2 regions of the Streptomyces sp. NPDC048479 genome follow, and region 2 is predicted to be linked to the other one. Evidence: riboswitches for the same ligand, from Rfam matches in the RefSeq annotation. Region 2 holds a riboswitch; the other holds the start of a gene.

Region 1 (7,065 bases), on a different contig from region 2:
GCCTCCGCGCGGTCGCCGATACCCCGCTTGGGGACATTGAGGATCCGGCGCAGCGGGACATTGTCCTCGGGGTTGGCGAGGACTCGCAGATACGCGAGGACGTCCCGGACCTCCTTGCGCTCGTAGAAGCGCACTCCGCCGACGACCTTGTACGGCAGCCCGACCCGGATGAAGATCTCTTCGAAGACACGGGACTGGGCGTTCGTACGGTAGAAGACGGCGACGTCGCCTGCCTTCGCGTCGCCCGCGTCCGTCAGCCGGTCGATCTCGTCGGCAACGAACTGCGCCTCGTCGTGCTCGGTGTCCGCGACATAGCCCGTGATCTGCGCGCCGGCGCCGGCGTTGGTCCAGAGGTTCTTGGGCCGGCGGCTTTCGTTCCGCTCGATGACGGCGTTGGCGGCGGAGAGGATCGTCTGCGTCGAGCGGTAGTTCTGCTCGAGCAGGATCGTCGTCGCGTCCGGGTAGTCCTCCTCGAACTGGAGGATGTTACGGATGGTCGCGCCGCGGAAGGCGTAAATCGACTGGTCCGCGTCGCCGACCACGCAGAGCTCGGCCGGCGGCAGGTCCTCGTGGCCCGTCCCCACCAGCTCGCGTACGAGCGTGTACTGAGCGTGGTTGGTGTCCTGGTACTCGTCCACCAGGACGTGCCGGAAGCGCCGCTGGTAGTGTTCGGCGACGTCCGGGAACGCCTGGAGGAGGTGGACGGTGGTCATGATGATGTCGTCGAAGTCCAGGGCATTGGCCTCGCGCAGCCTCGCCTGGTACATGCGGTAGGCCTCGGCGAGCGTCTTCTCGAAACCGTCGACGGCCTGGTCGGCGAAGGTCTCCTCGTCGATCAGCTCGTTCTTCAGATTCGAGATCTTCGCGCTGAAGGACTTCGGCGGGAACTTCTTGGGGTCGAGGTCCAGATCGCGGCAGACCAGTGCCATCAGTCGCTTGGAGTCGGCGGCGTCGTAGATCGAGAACGACGAGGTGAAGCCGAGCTTCTTGGACTCCCGGCGCAGGATGCGGACGCACGCGCTGTGGAAGGTCATGACCCACATGGCGTTGGCGCGCGGCCCGACGAGCTGCTCGACGCGCTCCTTCATCTCGCCGGCGGCCTTGTTGGTGAAGGTGATCGCCAGTATCTGGCCGGGGTGCACGCTGCGGGTCCCCAGCAGATGCGCGATCCGGTGGGTCAGCACCCGGGTCTTGCCGGACCCGGCGCCGGCCACGATGAGCAGCGGCGACCCGGTGTGCACCACGGCGGCACGCTGCTGCTCGTTCAGCCCCTCGAGCAGGGCGGCGGGGTCCACGACGGTACGCGGGGCGCCGTCGCGGTAGTACGGGTCCCGGGCCGGAGGCACGTCAAATGCGCCCTGGAAGAGATCGTCCGGGATCTCCTCCGGGGCCGAGTCCTCGGGCGGTGGCGGGTGCTGCTCCGCGCTGGGCTGGAGGTCCGCCAGGAAGCTGTCGTCAAAGAGGCTGCTCATCGCTCTACGAGTCTAGGCCGCCGCACTGACAGCCCGCGGCCGCATTGCGATACGACTCCGAGAGCGGCTCCGGCACGACTCGGGCAGCGACTCGGGCGACGAGACCGACGAGGAGCCCGACGACGCTGCGCGATCAGGCCGCTCCGCTGCGCTGTCGCGCGGCGTCGGCCCGTGAGCGACTCCTCACTCAGCCGGGAAGGTCACGAAAATGTATCGGACATATCGAACATCAACCTTCACAGCAACCACACGAGTTGGCTAGCGTGCTCGATCAGGCGGCCCGTACCCCCCTGGCGACTCGCGCCGAATCGGGCGGCCTGCGCCGAATTCGAGCTCTCTTCACGGGAGTTCGGAACCGGGGACCCACCATGCACAACCTGGGGTGAATCGGACCGTTCCCCCTCGGTCCGTAGGGCGACCTTCCGTTCCGCCCGAACCCGACAGCTAACCCGGTAGGCGGTCCACGGAAGAAGGAGATGCCGGCCTTGGCGTCGCATCGCAAACCGCGTACCCGTACCGGAATGGCAGGACTACGCGCCAACTCCCCCGCCGTCGGGTTCACGACGGCTGCCCTCGCCTCCGTCACCCTGCTGTCCACGCAGAGCGCCAACGCCGCGCCCACCGAGCCGAAGCCCTCCGTCGAAGAGGTGCAGAAGAAGGTCGACGATCTGTACCGGCAGGCCGGCACCGCGACCGAAAAGTACAACAAGGCCAAGGAATCCACCGATGAGAAGCGGCGCGAGGTCGACCAGCTGCTCGACGATGCCGCGAAGCGCACGGACAAGCTGAACGAGTCCCGGCGCACGCTCGGCAACTACGCGGCCGCGCAGTACCGCACGGGCGCGGTCACCCCGACCGCCGCCCTGCTGCTCGCGGACAGCCCGCAGGCGTACTTCGACCAGACACAGCTGATGGACCGGATGACCGACCGTCAGCGCACTGTCATCGACGACTACGAGACCCAGCGAGCCGCAGCCGCCAAGCAGCGCGCGGAGGCGACGAAGAGCCTCGAGTCGCTCACGGACTCCCAGAAGGCGCTGCGCACCAGCAAGCAGGAAGTCCAGGCGAAGCTGAGCGAGGCGCGTTCGCTGCTGTCGAAGCTGACCGCCGAGGAGAAGGCGCGGCTCGCGGCGATCGAGCGCGAGAAGGAGGAAGTGGCGCGCCGCAAGGCCGAGGCCAAGGCCAAGGAGGAAGCGAAGGCCCGCGCCGACGCGGAGGCGGAGCGCAAGCGCCGGGAGCAGGCGCAGCAGCCGGGCGGCGACAGCGGCACGGGTACAGGCACAGGCACAGGCACCAGCGACGGTGCGTACGCGGCCAAGGCCGACAAGGTCCTCTCGTTCGCCCGCTCGCAGATGGGCAAGCCGTACGTCTGGGGCGCCACGGGCCCGAGCTCGTACGACTGCTCGGGACTGACCCAGGCCGCCTGGAAGGCGGCCGGCGTGGATCTGCCGCGCACCACCTGGGACCAGGTGAAGGTCGGCAAGCGGATCGCGACAAAGGATCTGCTCCCGGGCGACCTGGTCTTCTTCTACGACGACATCAGCCACGTCGGCATCTACATCGGCGACGGCAAGATGATCCACGCGCCCAAGCCCGGCGCGAACGTCCGCGAGGAGTCGATCTACTACATGCCGATCTACGGCAGCGTGCGTCCGGCATAGCGGAACAACCGGCACAGCGGAACAAGTGGAACGCCCGGACCCGACCGCGCCCGGGCGTTCCCAGCACGGAAGGCCACGTACGGAGGACCACGTACGGAAGACGTGCCACGTACGGAGAACGCCGCTCTCACATCGGGAGCGGCGTTCTCACGTCCAGAGCGTGGCGATGAAGATGTTCGCCACCGTCAGTCCGCCCACCGCCCCGAACAGCGCCTTCTCCACCTTCTCCTCGTCCCGCTTCACATACACCAGGCCCAGGATCACGATCAGCACCGCCAGCTTGATGCCGATCTTGAGGTTGTTCACCGCCTGGTCGTCCGCCTGGTTCAGGCCCACCAGCACCACGCCCGTGACCAGCATCGTCAGCGCGCCGTGCAGCATCGCCGGAATGAAGCGTGCCTCTCCCACGCCTATCGCCTTCATCTGAGTGAGGAAGCCGCCGAGCAGCGACGCGATGCCGATGATGTGCAGGGCGACGAAGACATTGATGAGTACGTCCATGAGGCGGAGCCTAACCGCCCCCATACCACCGCTCTCCGGGCAGGTGGGCCTCGTTCGCCTCATCGGTCACTCCGGTACGGAAATGCGGTCCGGCACCCTGGGCAGGGCTCTCACAAGGCGCACCCTCATGTCCACCTTTGGCCAACATCGGTCCTTACGCCTCTTTCCCGTGACCCCCAGGTTTAGCGTCCTCCCTCAGGTGACCGACTCCCCACCGCCGCCGAGCTCCCGGGCGGCCGTCAGTCACCACCGCCGAGAGATCCGGCGGCGGGCCGCTCCCCCTGTGCGGTCCGCCGTCGGACTCTGCCTCGGACCGGCAGGGAACGGAAGGACGTGGACGCCCTCGTGGCAGCGCACCGGAAACCGAAGCAGCATCCGCTCACCGGGCCCGCCGCCCGTACCGCCGCCACTCTCGCGCTCGCCGGTGCAGCGACCGCCACCGCATTCGAAGGCGCCGGGCACGCCGAGCCCCGCCTCAGCCCCGCACAGATCAAGGCCAAGGTCGACAAGCTGTACCAGGAGGCGGAGGCCGCCACCGAGAAGTACAACGAGGCCAAGGAGCAGACCGGCAGGGCGCGCGAGTCACTGGACGCGCTGCGCGACGAGGCCGGGCGCCGGACCGAGCGGCTCAACACCTCACGGAACGCGCTCGGTTCGATCGCCACCGCCCAGTACCGCGCCGGCGGTATCGACCCCGGCCTGCAGCTCGCGCTCACTTCCGACCCCGACCAGTATCTGGAGCGCGCCGCGCTCGCCGAGCGGGTCGGCGAGCGGCACGCGGACGCGATCACCGGCGTACACCAACAACTGGTGGAGATCGCACGGTTGAAGGCGCGGGCCGACGAGCGGATGAGAGCTCTGGAGGCCCGGCAGACCGAGTTGGCGAAGCACAAGTCCACCGTCCGGGAGAAGCTCGCCGCCGCCGAGCGTCTGCTGACCCGGATGACCGCCGAGCAGCGCGCGGCGTACAACTCCGCCTACGGCGGTACGGGCGGAGCGGCGGATGCCCGCGCCGACCGCTCCGCCGTCCCGCGCGGCTCGCTCCGGGCCCCCAATTCCCGTGCCGCGCATGCCGTCGCGTACGCGTACGGAGCACTCGGCAAGCCCTATGTATGGGGTGCGACGGGCCCGGGTTCGTACGACTGCTCCGGTCTCACACAGGCCGCCTGGCGCTCCGCCGGCGTCTCACTGCCCCGCACCACCTACACCCAGATCAACACCGGCGAACGCGTGTCCCTCTCTCAACTCGCCCCTGGCGACCTGGTGTTCTTCTACTCCGGCATCTCCCATGTCGGCCTCTACATCGGCGGCGGCCAGATGATCCACGCGCCCCGTCCCGGCGCCCCCGTCCGTATCGCGCCCATCGACCAGATGCCCTTCGCGGGTGCGGCCCGCCCCGTGTAGCCCGCCGCAGAGCCCGCGCCACCGAAGGGACCGCGAACCGCTCGCAAACCGGTTGCCCGGCCGCGCACGGAAGTGACACCATCCCCGGCGTCCCAAGATCCCGATCGCGGCAGGAGCCCCCCGTGGACGTCGACGTCCAGAACTACGTACGCACGCTCACGCTCCGCACGCCCGACCACGTCCGCGTCGGTCCCTTCACCGTGCGCTACAACCCCAACTGGGCGATCCCACCGGCGAATTACGCCATCCCCGACCATGGCGCGGAGCCGACCACCGAAGAGGTCAACGCTCTGATCGCCGTCTTCCGCGAGCGCGACCGGCAGCCACGCCTGGAGTTCCTGCCGTCGTGCGCCCCCGAGGTCGAGCCCGCTCTGCTCGCGGCCGGCTTCACGGTCGAGCGCCGCGCACCACTGCTGGCGTGCACGCCCGAATCCCTCATAGCCCCGGCGCCGGTCGACGGAGTCAGCCTCACCGAGCCCTCCGACGAGGCCGGGTACACCGCCGCGGCGGGCGTGCAGCATCTCGCGTACGGCGAGTCGGGGGACCCGACCGACGGCGAAATCGCCTGGCTGCGCGGGGTTAACGAGGGCGGCGGTGTCGCAGGCCTCGCCACGGACGACAAGGACGGCACACCGGTCGCCGCGGGCGGCTGCTCCGTCCCGGCCGACGGACTGAGCGAGCTGTGCGGCCTGGCGGTCGCCTCCTCGCACCGCCGCCGCGGCATCGGTGCGGCCCTGTCCGCGTATCTGACGGCCACCGCCTTCGACCGGGGCTGCCGCGTCATCTGGCTGGAGCCGGGCGACGCGGACATCGAGCGGATCTACGCGGGGATCGGCTACCGGCGGGTCGGCGACAAGACCGATATGTCACTCCAGTAGGCCATCGCTGTCACTCCGGCGGGTCACCGCTGTCACGTCAGCAGGCCACCGCTGTCATTCCCAACAGGCCACCGCTGTCACTCCAGCAGGCCACCACCGGCTGCCGCCTGGCCGTTGTCGGGCGCCTGACCGTCCTGGGCTTCATGGGACACCCCGCCAACGCTGGGCCCTCCGCCGCCCCGAGGCGCCCCGGCGTCCACGCCGCCCCGGTGCTGCAGCTGCATCTGCCGCGTCAGCCACTCGAACGCGTAAGGCAGCTCCCTGCTCCACACCACCGGCAGATGCCCGCCCCACGTCTTCCGTACATCCACCTGCGTCGGCGGCTTGGCCACTCGCCTCAGCGCGAGCCCCGGCTCATAGCCGTCCGCGCCCTCGCCCATCGCCAGCAGCGACACACGCGGGGGTTTCTTCGCCGACTTCAGGATGTTCATGACGTCGTTCTCGTGCCGCAGCTTCGGGTCCGCGCCCGTCAGCGAGCCGCGCTCGACGGCCGGGTCGTTGTACCCGGAGAAGCTGACGGCGGCGCTGAAGCGGTCGGGGTGGGCCAGGGCCAGTTTGGCGGCGCCGTGCCCACCCGCCGAGTAGCCGGCGATGGCCCAGTTCTCCGGGTTCGGGGAGACCCGGAAGTTGTCGGTGATCACCTTGCGTACGTCGACGGTCAGCCAGCTGTCCGCGTTGACCTCGCCCGGTATGTTCGCGTACCCGGCGTCGGACTTGCCGAGCAGCATGGTCCGCGGCGAGACCAGGATGAAGGGCGCGACCTTGCCCGACTCGATCAGTGGCTGGACCTTGTCCTGGAACTTCAGTGCTTTGAACCAGCTCTTCGACGTACCGGGGAAGCCGGAGAGCACCTCGACGGCCGGGAACTTCTTGTTGCGGTACGCGGGATCGTTGTACTGCGGCGGCAGCCAGACATACACCTCGCCCGATACTCCCGATATGGAGCCCTTGAGCGAGGTGCGCAGCAAGCCGCTGCCGAGCTGAGGGTCGTCGACCTTCTCGAACTTCAGCGGAACCTTGGGCAGCGAGGAGATCTGCCTGCCGCCGGTTCCGCTCGGTCCGAGGTCGATCGCCGTGTCGACATGGTCGGTCGTGCCGAGCAGATCGTCCCAGCTGTCGTAGAGACCGTTGGCGTTGTTCACTGCCACG
Region 2 (7,065 bases):
CACCCGGAGCAGCAGCTCTTCGAGGGCTGGGGTGTCAACGGGCGCGGAGCCCCGCCAGCCAAAGAGGAGCGGGGCCGTCCGGATCGTCCTGATCAACTCCGCGGCGTCCCGGTCGGTGGCGGGCACGAGCCGGTGGGCGGTGTCACCGAGCAGCTCGGAGGCGGCTCCGGCCAGCCCGAAGGAGAGCACGGCGCCGACGGCGGGGTCGATGGCGGCGCGTACGACCGTGTCAACGCCGCGCGGGGCCATCGCCTGAACGACGGGCTGGAGCTCCTCGGGCTTGCCGAGGGCGTCGGTCAATTCGCGGTAAGCCTGCCGCAGTTGCGCCTCGTTGGCCAGATCCAGCCGTACGCCGCCGAGGTCGGCGCGATGGCGGAGGTGCGGGGCGGTGGTCTTGAGGGCGACGGGGTAGCCGAGGCGGCCGGCGGCGGCCACGGCGGCGTCGGGACCGGGCGCGGGGAGGGTCGGCCGTACGGGGATGCCGTACCGGCCGAGGAGCTCGTGGGCGGCAGCGGGCCCCAGGGTGCTGCCGCGAGGGTCGGTGAGCCCGCCGAGCAGTGCGTCGATCTGCGCGGCCGCGCCGGCCTCGTCGATGTCCTCGTACTGTGGCACCCTGCCGGGCTCGGCGTCCTGCCGGCGCCACTGGGCGTACTTGACCGCCTCGGAAAGGGCTCGGACGGCCCGCTCGGCGGCGGGGTAGGCGGGGATACGAGAGGCGTGCGGGGCGGTCGCGGGGGCCGGGGCGGCGTAACGGACGGCCGCGGAGACGGCGGACGAGCTCGGGGCGGGTGGTCGGGTGCGGACGGCCGCGGAGACGGCGGACGAGCTCGGGGCGGGCGGTCGGGTGCGGACGGCCTGCGGCGCTTCGTGGCCGGGGCCCGGGTTCCCGTCGTCGGTCGCGTGTGCCTGGACCGTACGCGTACTCGTCGCCGCCGCCAGCGCCTCCGCCAGACCCCCGATCTCCACATGGACCACCGCGACCGGTTTGGCCGGGGCCGTGGTGACCGCGTCGCGCAGCGCTGCTGCCAGGACCTCGCCGTCGCCCGACTCCGTGACGCCGTTCTCCCCTACCCACGGGATCGCCGTCACCACCACCGCGTCGCAGGCGTCGTCCACCAGGGCCTCGGCGAGGGCGGCACGGAAGTCCGCGGGCGTGGCGGCCGTCGTGAGGTCGCGCGGCCGGAGGGGACGGAGGCCGTCGGCGAGGCAGGCGTCGTACGTGAGGAGGCCGAGGGACTCGGAGTTGCCGAGGATCGCCACACGCGGTCCTGCGGGCAGCGGCTGGCCGGCCAGCAACAGGCCCACGTCGACGAGTTCGGTGACGGTGTCGACGCGGATCACGCCGGCCTGGCGGAACAGCGCCCCGACCGTGGTGTCGGGGATCCGGGTGACCGGCACCGCGTGTCCGGGCGGCGCGCTGCCGCTGTGCCGGGCGCCCTTCACCACGACCACCGGTTTCACCGCCGCCGTTCGCCGGGCCAGGCGCGTGAACTTGCGCGGGTTGCCGATCGATTCGAGGTACAGCAGGACCACATCGGTGTCCGGGTCCTCGTACCAGTACTGCAGAAAGTCGTTCCCGGACACATCCGCGCGGTTGCCCGACGAGATGAAGGAGGACAGCCCGGCGCCGCGCCGGTGCAGGCCGGCGAGCAGCGCTATGCCGATGGCGCCGGACTGGGTGAACAACCCGATGCGGCCGGGCGCCGGGGACTCCGGGGCCAGCGAGGCATTGAGGCGGACGGTGTCGGCGGTGCTGATGATGCCGAAGGAGTTCGGGCCGATGATGCGCATCCCGTACGAGCGGGCCTGCCGCACCAGTTCGCGCTGGCGCTCCCGTCCTGCGGCCCCGCTCTCGGCGTAACCGGCGGTCAGCACGACCAGCCCCCGGACGCCGTGCTCGCCGCAGTCGGCGACCACTTCGGGCACCCGCTCCGCCGGGACGGCCACGACCGCCAGGTCGACGGTCTCCCCGATCTCGCCCACGGAGCGGTGGGCCGGGACGCCGTCGACCTCGGCCTGGTCCTCGGGAAAGGCGCGGTTCACGGCGTAGGTACGTCCCGTGTATCCGGCACTGAGGAGGTTGCGCAGGGCGGTGCGGCCCACGCCGCCGGGCACGCGGCCGGTGCCGATGACGGCGACCGAACCGGGCGCGAGGAGGCGCTGCACGGAGCGGGCCTCGGCGCGCTGCTCGCGGCCGCGCTGGACGGCGAGGGACTCCTCGGTCGGTTCGAGGTCGAGGGTGAGATGGACAGAGCCGTCCTCGAAGCTGCGCTTCTGGGTGTAGCCGGCATCCCGGAACACCTTGATCATTTTATTGTTGGCGGGCAGCACCTCGGCTGCGAAGCGCCGGATGCCGCGTTCGCGTGCCACCGCGGCGATGTGCTCGAGGAGGGCGGAGGCCACGCCGCGACCCTGATGGGCGTCCTGGACGAGGAAGGCGACCTCGGCCTCGTCGGCGGGGGCGCTCGCGGGCCGGCCCTCTGCGTTGATCCGGTCGTAGCGGACGGTGGCGATGAACTCGCCGCCCACCGTGACCGCGAGACCCACCCGGTCCACATAGTCGTGATGGGTGAAGCGGTGGACGTCCTTGTCGGAGAGCCTGGGGTAGGGCGCGAAGAAGCGGTAGTACTTCGACTCGTCGGAGACCTGCTCGTAGAAGCTGACCAGACGGTCGGCGTCCTCGGTGGTGATGGGCCTGATGCGCGCGGTGCCGCCGTCGCGCAGCACCACGTCTGCTTCCCAGTGGTCGGGGTAGGCGTGATCCGACGAGGTCTGCATGGGGAAAGCGTACGGCTCAGCCACGGGTCGCGGAGGTGGTTGCCGCGGGGCAGTCTGAGAAGGCCGATCGGCGGCCGATCCCGGGTCCGGGGCCGGTGCGAGCACGCAGAACCACATGAGAGACTGGTCTAGACAACCACTGAGACTCGAAGGGCAACACCATGGCTGAGCGCCGCGTCAATGTCGGCTGGGCCGAGGGCCTTCACGCCCGCCCCGCTTCCATCTTCGTCCGTGCCGCCACGGCCGCCGGCGTCCCCGTGACGATCGCCAAGGCGGACGGCACCCCGGTCAACGCCGCCTCCATGCTCGCGGTGCTCGGCCTGGGCGCGCAGGGCGGCGAGGAGATCGTGCTCGTTTCCGAGGCGGAGGACTCCGACGCCGCGCTGGACCGTCTCGCCCGGCTCGTCGCCGAGGGTCTCGAAGAGCTTCCCGAGACCGTCTGAGCCGATCAGGCCCATTACCCACGGCAAAGCCGCGGTGTCCCGAATTCTCGGACATCGCGGCTTCGTCATTTCTGGACGCGGCTTTCCTGGACGCGACTTTCGGCCCCGGCGCTTTGTATGCGGGCAGCAGAAAAAGGCCCCGCCAATATCTACCCTTTGTATACGGTGCACCTGTTAATGGCGGGCGCTTGCGATGTTTACGGCATGTTGCGAAGTCCTCACCCGCTCGGGGCGGCGCAGCCGGTGCGCGGCGGCAGCCCGTTCGGTGTGCACGGCCGTCAGCGCCCGCGCCCGTTCCGCGTCGCCGCGCGCCACCGCGTCCACGATCGCGCCGTGCTCGATCCAGGACTCGACGGGCTTGGCGGGCTGCTCGACGGCGTACATCCAGGCGATCTTGTGCCGCAGCTGGGTGAGCAGAGCGATCAGCCCCGGACTGCCGGAGGCCTGGGCGAGCGTCTCGTGGAACCAACCACCCAGTGAACGCAGATCCTCGCCCTGACCACGGCGGGCCCGCTCCTGCCCCAGTCTGACCAGGCCACGCAGCACCTTGAGATGTGCCTCGGTGCGGCGCTGGGCGGCGCGCGCCGCACCCATGGGCTCCAGCAGCATCCGGATCTCCAGAAGGTCGGCGGCCTCCTGCTCGGTGGGCTCGGCGACACAGGCGCCGGCGTGGCGGCGGGTGGTGACGAAGCCCTCGGACTCCAGCGTGCGCAGGGCCTCGCGCACCGGGACCCGGGAGACGCCGTAGCGGCGTGCCAGCTGCTCCTCGGTGAGCCGGCTGCCGCGCTCGAATACACCGGAGACGATGTCGTCGCGGATCGCCGTGCATACCGAGTGCGCGGGAATGCGCATGACCGAACCTCCGCTTTAATCCGCGCGAAACGCAGCCGATTGACGTCTGTTCGGTGACTCTATTGCAGTGGGCGGGATTTTCCGATGGGAGACCGGAATCCATGGATATCTTTTGGCCAGAACTCCGGTGGGGCGGCAAACGCCGAAGGCCCCGGCGGTGAGCCGGGGCCTTCGGGAAGCACGCGGGACCGGGCATCGGCCCCGTCGTCGGATCAGACGTTGACGCCGTGCGCGCGCAGGTACGCGACCGGGTCCATGTCGGAGCCGTACTCGGGGCTGGTGCGGGCCTCGAAGTGGAGGTGCGGACCAGTGGTGTTGCCGGTCGAGCCGGAGTGGCCGATCTGCTCGCCCGGGGTCACCGACTGGCCTACCGAGACGCTGATGGACGAGAGGTGACCGTACTGCGTGTACGAGCCGTCGTTCATCTTGATCACAATGTTGTTGCCGTACGCGCCGCCCCAGCCGGCCTCGACGACGGTGCCGGAGCCGACCGCGTGCACGGTGGTGCCGGACGCGGCGTGGAAGTCGATCCCGGTGTGGCTGCCGGAGGACCAGATGGAGCCGCCGGTCTTGTAGCCCGTGGACACGTACGAGTGGGATATCGGCGCCACGAAGGAGTTGAGGCGCTTGCGCTCGGCCTCCCGGGCGGCGCGCTCCTTGGCCCGGCGGGCCTCCTTGGCGCGGGCCTCGGCCTTGCGCTTCGCCTCGGCCTTCGCCTCGGCCTTCGCCTCGGCCTCGGCGGCCTCCTGCTTCTGCGCGGCGGCCTGGTCGGCGATCTGCTCGGCGAGGGAGTCGGCGGCCACGATCTGGGTCAGGCCGGTGTCCTCGACGGTGGTCGCGCCGTTCTCGGCGGCGAGTGCCGGGGAAGCGAGGGTTCCGATGACGCCGGTGGTGGCGAGAGCCGCGACGCCGGCGATGTTCGCCCTCTTGCGCGTCATTCGGCTCGGGGCACGGTGCTTCCCGGTGGCACGGGTGAACGCCATGAAGTGGCTGATCCTTTCCTTCCTTCTCGCCTACCGGGTTAGCTGACGGGTTCGGAGCAGGAAGGTCTCCTACAGGCCCCTCCGCAGGTGCGAAGGCGCCCGATTCACCCCAGGGACTGAGTGGGTCCCCGGCTCCCCAGGCTCGCGCCAGACGGGGACTCGGCGATGACTGTCCGATGCCGCGGATGCGGCGGGCTACTGGCGGACAGCCGGACCGACGCTAGGCGGGCCGTCTTTCAATCGCCAAACAGACAGGCCCTTTTGTAGCGCACGCCACAGGGCAGACAGGCAACCTCTCCAACAAAACGGACATAAGACGGAACCCCGGCATCCCAAGGGATGCCGGGGTTCCGCTTGCCCGTTTTGAGTTGTCTGCCGGATATCCCCAATCAGCCTGTGACAACCGTCACTTCGCCGATGCCGAGCGCCTTGACCGGCTCCTCGATCTGCGAGGCGTCGCCGACGAGCACCGTGACAAGACGGTCCATCGGGAAGGCGCTGACAGCCGCGGCCGTCGCCTCGACGGTGCCGGTCTCGGCCAGGCGCACGTACAACTGCGCCTGGTAGTCGTCCGGGAGGAACTGCTCGACCTGGTCGGCGAGCGTGCCCGCGACGGAGGCGGCCGTCTCGAATTTCAGCGGGGCGACACCCACCAGGTTCTGCACGGCGACATCGCGCTCGGCGTCGGTCAGCCCCTCGGCCGCGAGCGTACGCAGCACCTTCCAGAGGTCGTCCAGCGCCGGTCCGGTGTTCGGGGTGTCCACGGAGCCGCTGATGGCGAGCATCGCGGCGCCCGACCCGTCGGGAGCGGAGCGCAGCACCTGGCCGAAGGCCCGTACCCCGTAGGTGTAGCCCTTCTCCTCGCGCAGCACGCGGTCAAGGCGCGAGGTGAGAGTGCCACCCAGGCAGTACGCCCCGAGCACCTGGGCCGGCCAGACGCGGTCGTGGCGGTCCGGGCCGATGCGGCCGATCAGCAGCTGCGTCTGGACGGCGCCGGGACGGTCCACGATGACCACACGGCCGGTGTCGTCGGCGGTGATCGGCGGTTTGGGACGGGGCGCGGCGCTGTCGCCCTTCCAGGTGCCGAGTGAGTCGGCGAGCACGGCGTCCAGGTCGATGTCCGTGAGGTCGCCGACGATCACCGCGGTGGCGGTGGCGGGCCGGACATGCGCCTCGTAGAAGGCCCGTACGGCCGCGGAGTCGATACGGGCGACCGTCTCCTCCGCGCCCTGCCGGGGGCGCGACATACGCAGGGAGGCCGGGAAGAGCTCCTTGGAGAGCTCCTTGGCCGCACGGCGGGCCGGGTTGGCCGTCTCGTGCGGGATCTCGTCCAGCCGGTTGCGTACCAGCCGCTCCACCTCGTTGTCGGCGAAGGCCGGCGCACGCAGCGCCTCGGCGAGCAGGCCGAGCGCCTTCGGCAGCCGGGAGACCGGGACCTCCAGGGAGACGCGGAGACCCGGGTGGTCGGCGTGCGCGTCGAGGGTGGCGCCGCAGCGCTCCAGCTCGGCGGCGAACTCCTCGGCGGTGTGCTTGTCGGTGCCTTCCGACAGAGCGCGCGCCATGATCGTGGCAACGCCGTCGAGGCCCTCCGGCTCGGCGTCCAGCGGGGCGTCGAGGCAGATCTCGACGGCCGCCACCTGCTGGCCCGGGCGATGGCAGCGCAGCACGGTGAGGCCGTTGTCCAGCGTGCCGCGCTCGGGGGCCGGGAACGCCCAGGGGCGGGCGGCGCCGGCCTTCGGCTGCGGGTGGAACTCCATGGTCACGGCAGCGTCGCTCACTGGTCCGCCCCTTCGCGCTCGTCGTTCTCGTCGCTGTCGCTGTCGCCGTTGTCCGCGGAGAGGGGCTCGTAGACCAGCACCGCCCTGTTGTCCGGGCGCAGCCGGGCCTTGGCGACCGCCTGTACCTCTGCGGCGGTGACGTCCAGCACCCGCTGCACGGCGGTCAGTGCCAGCTGCGGGTCGCCGAACAGCACGGCGTACCGGCACAGTTCGTCGGCGCGGCCGGCGACA

What was found. Region 2 has a riboswitch for cyclic di-AMP ahead of AB0D12_RS28695 (M23 family metallopeptidase). Riboswitches for the same ligand answer to the same signal wherever they lie in the genome.
Region 1: linked by a shared signal. The riboswitch ahead of AB0D12_RS08950 (NlpC/P60 family protein) and the one ahead of AB0D12_RS28695 (M23 family metallopeptidase) in region 2 are both predicted to bind cyclic di-AMP.

What each region holds. Positions count from the first base shown of each region.
Region 1 is NZ_JBEZKA010000004.1:286,097-293,161, reverse strand. It holds gene pcrA (DNA helicase PcrA) at 1-1,472, opposite strand, end outside; cyclic di-AMP (ydaO/yuaA leader) riboswitch at 1,783-1,946, shown strand; gene AB0D12_RS08950 (NlpC/P60 family protein) at 1,949-3,133, shown strand; gene AB0D12_RS08945 (hypothetical protein) at 3,281-3,634, opposite strand; gene AB0D12_RS08940 (NlpC/P60 family protein) at 3,968-5,038, shown strand; gene AB0D12_RS08935 (GNAT family N-acetyltransferase) at 5,161-5,916, shown strand; gene AB0D12_RS08930 (alpha/beta hydrolase-fold protein) at 5,994-7,065, opposite strand, start outside.
Region 2 is NZ_JBEZKA010000021.1:54,635-61,699, forward strand. It holds gene AB0D12_RS28680 (GNAT family N-acetyltransferase) at 1-2,778, opposite strand, end outside; gene AB0D12_RS28685 (HPr family phosphocarrier protein) at 2,940-3,221, shown strand; gene AB0D12_RS28690 (GntR family transcriptional regulator) at 3,396-4,073, opposite strand; gene AB0D12_RS28695 (M23 family metallopeptidase) at 4,286-5,056, opposite strand; cyclic di-AMP (ydaO/yuaA leader) riboswitch at 5,069-5,231, opposite strand; gene AB0D12_RS28700 (pitrilysin family protein) at 5,446-6,834, opposite strand; gene AB0D12_RS28705 (pitrilysin family protein) at 6,831-7,065, opposite strand, start outside.